One region of the Paenibacillus sp. IHB B 3084 genome, then DNA from elsewhere that is predicted to be linked to it. Evidence: riboswitches for the same ligand, from Rfam matches in the RefSeq annotation. Region 1 holds a riboswitch; the other holds the start of a gene.
What was found. A riboswitch is a leader RNA that binds a small molecule or an ion and turns the genes downstream of it on or off. The one in region 1 is predicted to bind cobalamin.
Positions count from the first base shown of each region.

Region 2: linked by a shared signal. The riboswitch ahead of ASL14_RS13045 (ABC transporter substrate-binding protein) and the one ahead of ASL14_RS04895 (ABC transporter substrate-binding protein) in region 1 are both predicted to bind cobalamin.

Region 1 covers NZ_CP013203.1:1,048,684-1,054,627, forward strand. The annotation lists gene ASL14_RS04885 (ABC transporter ATP-binding protein) at 1-526, opposite strand, end outside; partial or broken gene ASL14_RS04890 (FecCD family ABC transporter permease) at 531-1,568, opposite strand; gene ASL14_RS04895 (ABC transporter substrate-binding protein) at 1,565-2,569, opposite strand; cobalamin riboswitch at 2,776-2,969, opposite strand; gene ASL14_RS04900 (histidine phosphatase family protein) at 3,094-3,864, opposite strand; gene cbiB (adenosylcobinamide-phosphate synthase CbiB) at 3,906-4,877, opposite strand; gene cobD (threonine-phosphate decarboxylase CobD) at 4,867-5,944, opposite strand, start outside.
Region 2 covers NZ_CP013203.1:2,774,668-2,780,611, reverse strand. The annotation lists gene nikC (nickel transporter permease) at 1-591, opposite strand, end outside; gene nikB (nickel ABC transporter permease) at 607-1,536, opposite strand; gene ASL14_RS13045 (ABC transporter substrate-binding protein) at 1,552-3,135, opposite strand; cobalamin riboswitch at 3,343-3,546, opposite strand; gene ASL14_RS13040 (nucleobase:cation symporter-2 family protein) at 4,089-5,396, opposite strand; gene ASL14_RS13035 (xanthine phosphoribosyltransferase) at 5,390-5,944, opposite strand, start outside.

The DNA of each region.
Region 1 (5,944 bases):
GTGGCTCCTGCACCATCACCTTCGCCAAAGCCACGCGCTGCCGCTGTCCCCCGCTCAAACGGTCTAACGACCTGTCCGCCAAGTCGGTAAGATCCAGCCTCTCCAGCACACGATCCGTAATGATTCCCGGGTCAATCCCTTTTTCCTTATCCACCTTTTCTCTACCAAACCAGTCCTGATGGGGAAAGCGTCCCATTTCCACGACTTCCCTTACCGTGTAACCCACCGGGGGGAGCCCCTCCTGCTGGAGCACAGCTACAAGACGGGAAAGCTCTTTTCTGCCATAGCTAGTGACCTTTTTACCATATACAAGAACGTTTCCCGAAGTCGCGTGATCCACACCGGAAAGCAGATGCAGCAACGTCGACTTTCCACTCCCGTTCGGGCCGATGATGCCCCACCAATCTCCTTCGTCTACGCTCCAGCTTATATTTTTTAACGCATGGAATTCCCCAAAATCACGAGTCAGACTGGCAATCTCCAACGCCCGGACTCGCGATGCCTGTGGTCCACTTGGTTCCTTCACAGCAATCCCCCCTGCGCAGCTTCTTGTTCCGGTACAGGAGATATGCGAAGAACGGTGCACCGACAAAGGCCGTCATGACACCCAGTGGAATTTCGGTCGGAGCCAGTAGCGTACGTGCCGCAGTATCGGCCCAAGCCATGAAAATAGCCCCGCCCAGCGCGGATAACGGAACGATCATCCGATAGTCGGGGCCCGTCACCAGACGGATGATGTGCGGTACAACGAGTCCCACAAAGCCAATCACTCCGCATACCGAGACAGCCGCGGCTGTCAGCAGCGTGGATATGATAAGAACAGATAGCTTCGTTGCATCTACATTAACCCCCATATGAGCCGCCTGACGTTCACCCAAGGCCAGAATGTTCAGCACTCGTGCCCGGTTCCACAGAAACACCAGCCCAATGACCACATAAGGCAAAAGGATGCCTGTATACGACCAGCCGCGCAGACTGAGGCTCCCCATTGTCCAGTACAATATTTCATTAACCGTCTCCTTCGACATGGCTGTCAGAAAAGAAACAACTGCACCCAGAAAAGATTGCATCACCACGCCCGATAAAATAAGGCTTTGCGTCGGAATTTTTGCGCCTTCCCGCGCCAACGTCAGCACCATCCACAACGTCAGCATTCCGGTCGTAAATGCCACCAGCGGCAGTGTCCATACGCCTACAAACGAAAATTGAAGCCCCCAATAAATCAGCACTGCTGCCCCTACCGAAGCACCCGAGGATACCCCCAGCGTGTACGGATCAGCCAGCGGATTGCGCAGCACACCTTGAAATCCGGCTCCCGCCAGCGCAAGCGCTGCGCCTACCAGCATTCCCAGTAAGACACGCGGCAGTCTGATCTTCAAAATAATCTGCTCTGTGGATGGATTCCAATCCGGTGTAAACGTCTCACCTAACCACGGCAGATGGTTGACCAGAATACCCGTGATCTGGCTGACGGGAAGCTTGGCCGAGCCGATGCCGAGACAGAGCAACAGCGTCAGCAGCAATAAGGCAAGACCTGCCCCTCCAAAGCCGATCAGTCTACGAGTCATTTGAAAATTTCAGGATACACGCCCTTGGCCACTTCCTTGAGACCTTCCGTTACACGCGGACCCGGACGACTGATCAGATTATCATCCACGGCAAACACCCGGTTTTGACGAACAGCCGATATTTGATCCCATCCACTACGGGCTTTGATAATATCGCCGAGCGTCTGGCCTGTTTTGTCGTCCTTGACATTTTTGCTGTATAATATTACGTCCGGATTCGCCGCTATAATATTTTCCTCACTGATCTGGTACCAGCCCTTTTGGGTTGCAGCTACATTTTCCCCGCCCGCCAAAGAAATCAGCTCATCCATAAACTCTCCCTTGCCAACCGTCCAGCCGGGTGAAAATTCGACGTATACTCTCAGCTTCTGCCCTTTGCCGATATTTTTAACACCGTCTTTCACTTCCGCAACATCTGCTCTCATCTTGTCGGTTACCGCTCTCGCTTCTTTCTGATGGTCGGTAATTTTCCCATATAGTTCAATGTTAGCCATGACATCTTCAACCGTTTTCGGCTCGGTTTTAAAAATCATGATTCCCAGGTCACGCAGCTTGGTCGTCGCCTGCTCACTGAGCGATATTCCTGCAAAAACGACTTCGGGATTCGCGGCGATGATCGCCTCTTCATTCGGCTTCATAATACCGCCCACTTTGGGCTTCTTCGTAGCCGCTTCCGGGTAATCGGAATAGTCGGATACGCCGACAATTTCCTTATCCAGTCCAATGGCGAACAGCGCCTCGGTTTCAGCCGGGGAGACGGAAACGATTTTGTCCGGCGCTTTTTTGAACGTAAACTCCTGCCCGGTCGCATCCTTAATGGTCAACGGGTAGACCGTTTTGCCCGGAGGCTCCTGAGCGGTTGCTGTCTGTCCCGGTTGCTGTGAGACTTGATCCCCTTTATTTTCAGCGTTCTTTCCGTTAGCTCCACATGCACTCAGCACAACCGCCAAGACCAGAGCCAATAAGCCTGTTGTCCAGACCTTTATTTTATTCCCTGCCATGATTTACACCCCTCCATATAAATTCTTTAAGAGCGTCACTTGAACATCATCCGATATCTGCTAAATCCAGCCTTCTTTTCCTTTCAAAAAACCCCTGCATCCTCAGATAAGGATACAGGGGTCACGTTAGCGCAGCTCATATGCAGGCGGCAGTTTCTTCCGCATGGACAGTCACTGCGAACACGTCATCCTTTCCTCGAAGGACTATGGTGACAGGCGGACGGGCAGGTATCCTGACTTACAGAACCATGCGACAGCCTGTTGCTCCTTCATGTGCTTTGCGGCACATATAGCTGGGCGGGCTGGCATTTTTCCATTTACAGTGGCGGGACCGCGCCGGATTCACACCGGCTTCCCTTTTAACAGCGCACCGGAAAGAACCCGAGGGTTTCATCCCGCTACACCGACCTCGTCTGCTGGATATTTGATGTAGTGTTGGTCAAGCCGTTCTTTTACTTGATGATTATAGGTTAAAAAAGACTGGCTTACAACCCAAACCGCCTGTTCACTTGCCCCTATCTGACCTAAAAAGAAAACACCTCTCCTATCCACTGGTGTCGTTCTCCCAGCCTCAACCGAATCGTAATTGCCGCTCCCGGCTTCGGATTCAGACTCCAAAAATCATGACCCGGTACCAGCATACAAGCCAACTGACGAATCACTCCACCATGCGTGACGACCAGAACAGAAGGTGGGGCATCAGGCATGCCTGTTTTCTGAACATCCATCATTTTACGCCACTCATACAAAGAGTCTAGGAATTCATCGAGGCGGTTCACAAAGTCTGCCCAAGGCTCTCCCCCCGGCGGCGTAATTCGCTGCGGCTCATCAATCCACGCTCGATACAACGCCACATCCTTGAGCATGTCATACGTTTTTCCATCCCATTCCCCAAAATGAAGCTCTCTCAGATGTGGTTCCATGATGGCAGACCTAGCGGAACTATTAGATAGGAAACGTTCAGACTCCCATTTGGATGTCAGCTCCAACCGTGATTCCGGTTTCAATTCGAAGTGGGTTCCCTCTCCAAGCTCTGGTCCCAGTTCCGATTCCGGCAAAATGATCTGCAAGGTCTGACGACAACGTATCAAGTCACTGCAATAGATTCGGGCAAAGGAATGCATCTGTAATTTTTCCCGCAAAGGCTCTAATTCTTGCTCTGCTCCCGGTAGCAATCCCAGATCGGAGTGCCCCAGGTATCGACGTTCCCTGTTCCATAAGGTTGTGCCGTGCCGCACCAGCACAAGTTCCAAGTCCCACTGCTGATGTTCTGTAAAATAATGCTTCAAGGTCATATCGCTTCCTGCTCTATAGGCAGCATTCGGTGTGTCACGCTTCACTGTATCCACCCCAGTGCATAGCATCCGGCGGACACGAACAGACACAATCCCGCAAACATGCTGGACACGGCAAACATCAGCCGGATCGTATGCCGGATATCATCCGGCTCCATCGGTCGCACCAGCTCTCCCATATATGCGCGAAAGGAGCGCACGCTATGATATACATTATAGCCTCCGAGGCGAATCCCCAGTGCACCCGCAACTGCTGATTCCGGAAAGCCGCTGTTTGGACTGGGATGCAGCCGCGCATCTCGCCTTACCATACGCCAGCTACGTCCAGCATCATGCCCATAAACCCACGCTGTTACTACCAGCATACCCGCTGTCAGGCGTGCCGGAATGTAATTAGCGGCATCATCCAGACGTGCCGAGGCCCAGCCCAAATGCAGATACTTTTCATTTTTGTAGCCAACCATGGAATCGAGGGTATTCACGGCACGATAAGCCAGCGCTAATGGTGCTCCCCCGATCAGGGCATAAAAAAGCGGGGAAATAATCGCGTCCACGATATTTTCAGCCACCGTTTCGACGGTACCGCGCACAATCTCAGGCTCATCGAGCTGCTGCGTATCCCGCCCGACGATCATTCCCAGCTCCCGGCGTGCCGCAGGCAGATCACCCGCCTTTAATTCGCGATACACTGCCATTCCGGCGTCCTTTAGTCCTTTGGAAGCAATCGTGGTGGCGATCAGCACAATTTCCGCGCCGACAGACAGCCACGGATGAATCCAGGCGAGCAAGCGCAGTAACGTCCAGCCAAGCGCGAAGGAGCCGCCCACCACAATCAGTGGCAGCAGCAAGCCAGCGCGTTTCAAACCACGGTCACTGTGAACCCGGCGGCGAATTGCCCTTTCCAAGGCAGAAATGGCATGTCCCATGCCGATGACCGGATGTGGCAACCACCTCGGATCGCCGATCAGCCTGTCCAGAAGATATGCAGCCATCATGATCAAGCTAACTGTCACGCCGCCGTTCCTCCTCCAGCACTTCACCCAATACAGACAGTAGCATGCCGTTGGCTTCCGTGTCCTTGACTGCAATTCGAAAATGGCTCGTCGTTAGCCCCGGGTACATGGCACAACTACGTATAAGAATCCCGCGCTGTCCAAGCGCCTGTTGAATGGCCGATGCGCTCCACGTCCCCGGCGCCCGTGCCAGCACGTAATTCGCTTCACCGGGGATGACACCGCAACCCCATTCCGCCAAAGCGGTCAGCAGACGGCTACGCTCCGTAGCAATCAGCTCCTGCGTGCGGCGCTCGTACGCCTCACCGCTCCGCAAACACGCCTCTCCGGCCAGCAACGCCAGTCCGTTCACGCTCCAGGTCACCTGCTTGGCCGTCATTCGCCGGATGTAGTCCGGATGAGCAATCGCATAGCCCAAGCGCAAGCCCGGAATCGCATAAAATTTCGTCATCGACCGGATCAAAATCACATGGGGATACCGATCCAGCACAGGCAATAGTGAAATTTGCCGCTCCTGCGGGATAAAATCAATAAACGCTTCATCCACCACCAGCACGGTGTCCGTTTTCCCCGCCGTCTCTGCCAGCTCGCGCAGCTCCTGATCGCCGTATTGCACACCGTTCGGATTATTCGGCTGACCGAGAAACAGAACATCCACCTGCTCCATGAGCTGGATTATGTCTTCCACGTCCGCCTTCCATTGAAGCGAGGCCTTGCCGTACACCCTGCTTACCTCGGCTCCAAATTTGCCTGCCAGCTCGGCATATTCCGAAAAGCACGGCTCCACCGTGCCCACACGCTTGGGAGCCAGTCCCAGTAACAGCAACGCCATGCTCTCAGCCGCACCGTTTCCGATACTCAGCGACTCTGGTGGAACATGAAGTCGCCGCGCCAGCATATTTTTAAAATTCCGGTGTCCGGGGTCTGGATAGCGAACCACAGTGTCCAACGCGCTTTGTAGCACCTCAAGCACCTCCGGTGGCGGACCCAGCGGATTAATGTTCGCGCTAAAATCCACAAAATCCGCAGCCGCCCCGCCGAATGTCGCCGCAGCCGTCTCCCTGTCC
Region 2 (5,944 bases), 1.7 Mb from region 1:
CGCGTACACAAGCAGCTGTGGCAGTACCTGCGGCAACACATAACGTCTCAGCACGCGCACATGTGAATTACCGGATAAACGGGCATATCGGACATAGTCCTCCTGACAGGCTTTTTGAACAAGGGTGCGAATATACCGAACATATCCCGCCCACCGTACCGCAATAATCGCTAAGGTCATGTTTACAAAGCCCGGACCCAAGATACCCACAATCGCCACCGTCAAAATGATATCGGGAAAAGCCAGCACGCCATCAATGGCGCGCATGACTAACTGGTCCACACGCCCGCGTACATAGCCAATGAGCAAGCCTATCGGCAAACTGATACACAAGGTGGTCACTGTAATCGCACAAGCAATCAGTACGCTGGTCCGAATCCCGTAAATCAGGCGCGACAGCACATCTCGCCCCAAATGGTCTGTACCCAAAGGATATTCCCGGCTGGGCGGCTCCAAGCGCTTCAGGAGATCGACATTGAGAGGATCATGAGGGGCAACCCATGGAGCAAGTAGCCCGAGCAATACGATCAGGCCCAGCATTACGCCTCCCGTCAGCAAGCTCCCTTTGAAGGACAGCCGCATGTTTTTCATTTTCAACTTCCTCCCCTAACGCAAACGCAACCTCGGATCTACAGCCGCTTGAACCACATCCACCAAACACTGAACACCTACGATTAAAAATGCAGCAAAAATGACATACCCCTGGATCACCGGATAATCCCGCTGCGTAATCGCATCTATAAAATACTTGCCCAAACCCGGCCATGAAAAAATCGTCTCTACAATGACATTACCCGCCAGCATAAATGACAAATTTGTGCCTAACAGCGTAATGATCGGCAAAATCGCATGCCTGAATATCTCAAAAAACAGAATATGCTTGCGGGAAAAGCCTCGGGCCTTCGCCGCCTTCACAAAATTCCGGTCACCCAGCTCCAGCATTTGGGCACGCAGCACACGGGCTTGCACAGCCCCCAAACCTGCCCCAAGGGTCAGCGCTGGCAGTACCAAATGAGTCCAATCCTCACGACCCATGGACGGGAGCCAGCCCAAACAGACGGAGAACAGGTAAATCAGCAGAAAGCCAAGCCAAAAAGAGGGAATGGACGATCCCAGCAGTGCAAACAGCCTTCCCAGACGATCGAGCCAACCACTGGATTTTACTGAGGCGGCCAGTCCCATTCCAAGAGTCAGGACCGTCATGACGGCAAAGCCCGCCGAAGCCAGCTCCACAGTAGCGGGCAGTCTGTTCCACAGTTCGGTTAGCACCGACTCCTTGGATACATAGGAGGTGCCCCAGTGCCCTGTGAACACATCCCGCAGCCAGTTCACATACTGAATATGCAGCGGCTCGCTCAAGCCCAGCTCCTTACGCAGCGCCGTCAACGCCTCCTCAGAGGCAGGCACATTATGCGCGGTGAGCAGAATGGTAGCAGGGTCGCCGGGAGCCAGCCTCATCAGCACAAACGTCAGCGTGGATACAACAAACACAATGATGACCAGTTGCGCCACACGTTCCAGAATAAAACGAATCATAGGGTATGCAGCCCGTTATTCCGCAATATCGGATTGCGCCGTAATGTAGTAATACTCAATCGGATGCGGCGTGAAGCCCTTCACCCCTTTTTTCGCCCCAAATACATTGTCCGGATGAACAATGAACGACTGCGGCAAATCCGTATTAATGATATCCAGCGCTTGCAGTGTCACAGCATTACGTTGCGCTGTATCCTTCGCCAGCTTCAAGCTGCCAAGAAGGTTCTCCAGCGGTTTGGAACTATAACGGCTTACATTGGCTTCGCTTTTAGAGGAATAAAACATGTCCATAAAATATTGCGGCTCCCCCGTATGGGCAGTCAGCATGCTGTACATGGCAAAATCCCAATCGTTTTTGGTCAGTGCCTCGTCGATATTTTCCACCTTGCGAATCTTCACCTGGATGCCCTCCTTCAGCAGTTGGCTCTGAATCACCTCAGCCATCACCGAAAGCTCTGGACGTTGAGGAAAGGTCAGCAACGTAACTTCGAACGGCTTGCCTTGCTTGGTCCATGTGCCTTGGGCATCCTTCTTCCAGCCATCCTTCGTCAATAGCTGCTCGGGCGTTCCGTCCAGCGCTTTACGCTCGACCTTACCGAAGGGGAGAATGCTCGGGAATGGGCTGCTTGCCTCCGTACCATAGCCTCTCATGATCGCACTCACAATGGATGCACGTGGTATCAAGCTGTCCACTACTTTGCGGTTCGCGGCATCCTTGAACAGAGACGACTCCATGTTATACACGATCATATGGGTGCGCAAAGAGGGAGCCGACAGCACTTGCAGCTTATCGTTCTTTTTCAATACCTCCGCGTTATCCACCGGAATATCGGTCGCTACATCTACTTCGCCGGATTGCAGCGCCAGCAGGCGCGAATTGCCGTCCGTAATGAACTTCATCGTTGCTTCAGCCAGCCGGGCCTTCTCGCCCCAATATCCGTCATAACGCTCTACGACCAAGGATTGATCCTTGTTGAACGCTTTAATTTTAAAAGCACCTGTCATCGCAGGGTAGCTCTGCTCATCCTTTATGGACGCTACATCCAGCACAATCGTCGACGGATCAGCCAGATTGGACACCAGCGCCGCATTCGGCTGGTTTGTCGTAATTTTCAACGCCAGCGGCCCGGTTACGTCAATTGACTTTACATCTAGCAAATCCTTCGCCAGATGGCTTTTCATAATGGAGCGCAGCAGGGAAGTTTTTACACTTTCCGCGTCCATACTCTTTCCGTTATGAAAAGTGACCTTATCCTGCAAGCTGAACGTCCAGACTGTGGGGCTATCCTGCTTCCATTCCTTGGCCAGCCAAGCCTCAGGCTCCAGCTTTTCATTCAAACGGACAAGTGTCTCGCCTGCGCCAGAACGCATAACATCCCAGCTATTATCGCCATGCGGGTCAACGCCTGACGGCTTCCACGTATACGCCATCACCAGCTTTTTGTCCGTTGTGGACTGTTGTGCGGATGTGTTTTCGCCCTTGTCGGAGCTGTCCGCCGTCTTATTAGTTGTGGAGCATCCCGCAAGAGCCATAACTGCCAGTAGCAGCATCACCCCTGTGCATATGGACCATGAACGCTTTTTACGATTGCTTATCATCTTATTTATCCCCCTCTATCTTGTCATTCACAAATACCTAACGCAAAAAAAAGCATCCCCGACCGCCTGATCAGCAGTCAGAAATGCTTTCATTATAAAATGCCAAAGCTCACCTCAAAGCACCTCTAATCATAGAAGGGATCGGATCGGTTTCAGACATTCCGTAAGCAGCACGCCCAACCACCTCCCCAGCATCCCGTGGGTCTGACAGTGATGTTAAAACAGGCAGGTCTCCTGACTTCAGGCGTATCTTTCAGGCCTTCCCGGTTCTTCACAGTTCCAGTGGCTATTCCGAAAGCTACAGCAATTCCCTGCTGATGCCTGTATACAGTGGCGGGTCCGTGTCGGAATCTACCGAACTTCCCTTTTAAGTGAGCACGTACAACAGCCATCTACATGATCTCAACGAAACCCTGTAGATAGAAAGTCCGGCTCACACCTGTTTTCTTCCTTTATTCTTTTTCATTACGATTTAGGACTATCTTATTTTGTTGTTACAGGCTTGTCAACAAATGTCGCATAATAATTTAAATTTGAACGATACGGCGAGAATCAAGGCTATGACTTTGCGTTGCATGCACGCAATGGACGTGATAAAATTAGGTATAGAGATACCCATCGTGTCCGTATACTAAAAAGAGTCTTCGCCGCTACCAACGGCAAAGACTCTTAGGACTTGAAAGGCTGTGGATCACCACCACGGCGCGCTGCATAACTGAATGTTAATGCAAACGAAACCCACCGTTAGGGGCCAACCTAATTACGCGGTGGGTTTTCGCTTGTTCCGAAACTTCCGTACCACGCCTCTGCCTACCACTCTAGCAAATTCTTCTAATAGAATCTCAAATTCCCTTCTTCATACAGAAAGAGGGCTTTATCAATAACTCTATGCCAAAAAGCCGGAAAAAGAGGCTTACGACCTCTCTCCGGCTGTCTTTATCTAATCCTAATTATCAAACCTTCTGCGGAACCTCCGACACTGTCACACCTTTGACCGATTCGGCTTGTTTTTTCGTTAAAACGATGTTCAAGACAATCGCCGTGATCGAGCCGGATACGATGCCGTTTTGCAGCAGCATTTTGGCAAAGCTCGGCAGTTGGTCGAACATTTGGGGCAGCACGGCAGAGCCGAGGCCCACCGCAATGCTACATGCCGCGATCAGCAGATTGCTTTCCTTCCGCAAGTCCACTTCTGACAAAATAGACATGCCCGACGCAGCAACCGAACCGAACATAACGATCATCGCCCCGCCCAGCACAGCATTAGGAATCACTGTCGTTAAGGCAGCCAGCTTGGGCAACAGACCAAGAACAACCATAATACCACCCGCAGCAAAAATAACGTTCCGCGACTTGACGCGTGTCAGCGAAATCAGACCTACATTTTGCGAGAAAGCCGTGTAAGGAAACGCATTAAAAATACCACCAAGCATAATCGCAAGTCCTTCGGAACGCAGACCATTGACGATTTGCTTCTGCTCTACCTTTTGATCAATCGCCTTGCCTACTGCCAAATAAACGCCCGTAGACTCGACCATGCTGACAATGTTAACGATAATCATCGTACATACTGCCATAATGCTAAACTCAGGCTTACCAAAATAAAACGGCTGCGCAACACTCACCCAAGACGCTTGCGCCACTGGAGCAAAATGTACCATTCCCATCGCATAAGCAACCACCGTACCCGCAAACAGACCGATGAGCACGGAAATCGAGCGCAAAAAGCCTTTTGCCAACCGATTCACAAGCAAAATAACCAGCAAAGTAACTAACGCCAGCAACAAATTACGCGGCTGTCCAAAATCCGCGCTACCCTGACCCCCTGCTACGTTATTCATCGCCACCGGAATGAGGGACAGGCCGATAATCGTAACAACCGAACCCGTAACCACCGTCGGGAAAAAGCGTAGCAGCTTGCCATACAACGGTGCCGCGAGCACCACGAATATACCTGATAAAATAATGGCTCCGTACGCGGTTGCCAAATTCGAGGTCGACGCAATCGCGATAATCGGACCCACCGCCGTAAACGTACAGCCCAGGATGACAGGCAATCTACTGCCGAAAAACCGCGTGCCCATAATCTGTAATAACGTAGCAATCCCGCAAGTGAACAAATCGGCAGCCACCAGATAGGCCATCTGGGCTGGCGTCAGGTGCAATGCTCCCCCTACAATGAGAGGTACGGCAATCGCTCCAGCGTACATCGCCATCACATGCTGGAAGCCCAGCGCGAATAACTTTTGTTTGCTTAACATCCCACATTCTCCTTAACGGAAGGAATTACCGCACCCGCTTCTTCTATAAAATGAACCTCGCCCGGTGCCATGGATGCGATACGTGCAAGAGAGCGTACGGCGATGCCTCTTTGTTCCAGCAGTCCACGGCCTTCCTGAAAGCTCTTTTCGATCACGCAGCCAACCCCGGCCAGCTCCGCTCCTGCTTCCTTCACAATATCTGTAAGTCCGACCAATGCTGCACCGGTCGCCAGAAAGTCATCCACGATCAGCACATGGTCGCTGGCATCGAGATATTTTTGGGAAATACTTACCTGATAGGTTTCCTGCCGTGTAAACGAGTGAACCTCAGCGAAGTATACCTGCTCGTTCAGCGTGATTGCCTTCTTTTTCTTCGCGTAGATGAACGGAACACCCAATGCAATGGCTGTAGCCATGGCAAACTGAATACCACTTGCTTCAATCGTAAGCACCTTCGTAATGGGAGCACCGCCAAAAAGACGTGCGAACTCCTTACCAATCTCCAGCGCCAATGCTGTATCTACCTGATGATTCAAAAATGAATCTAC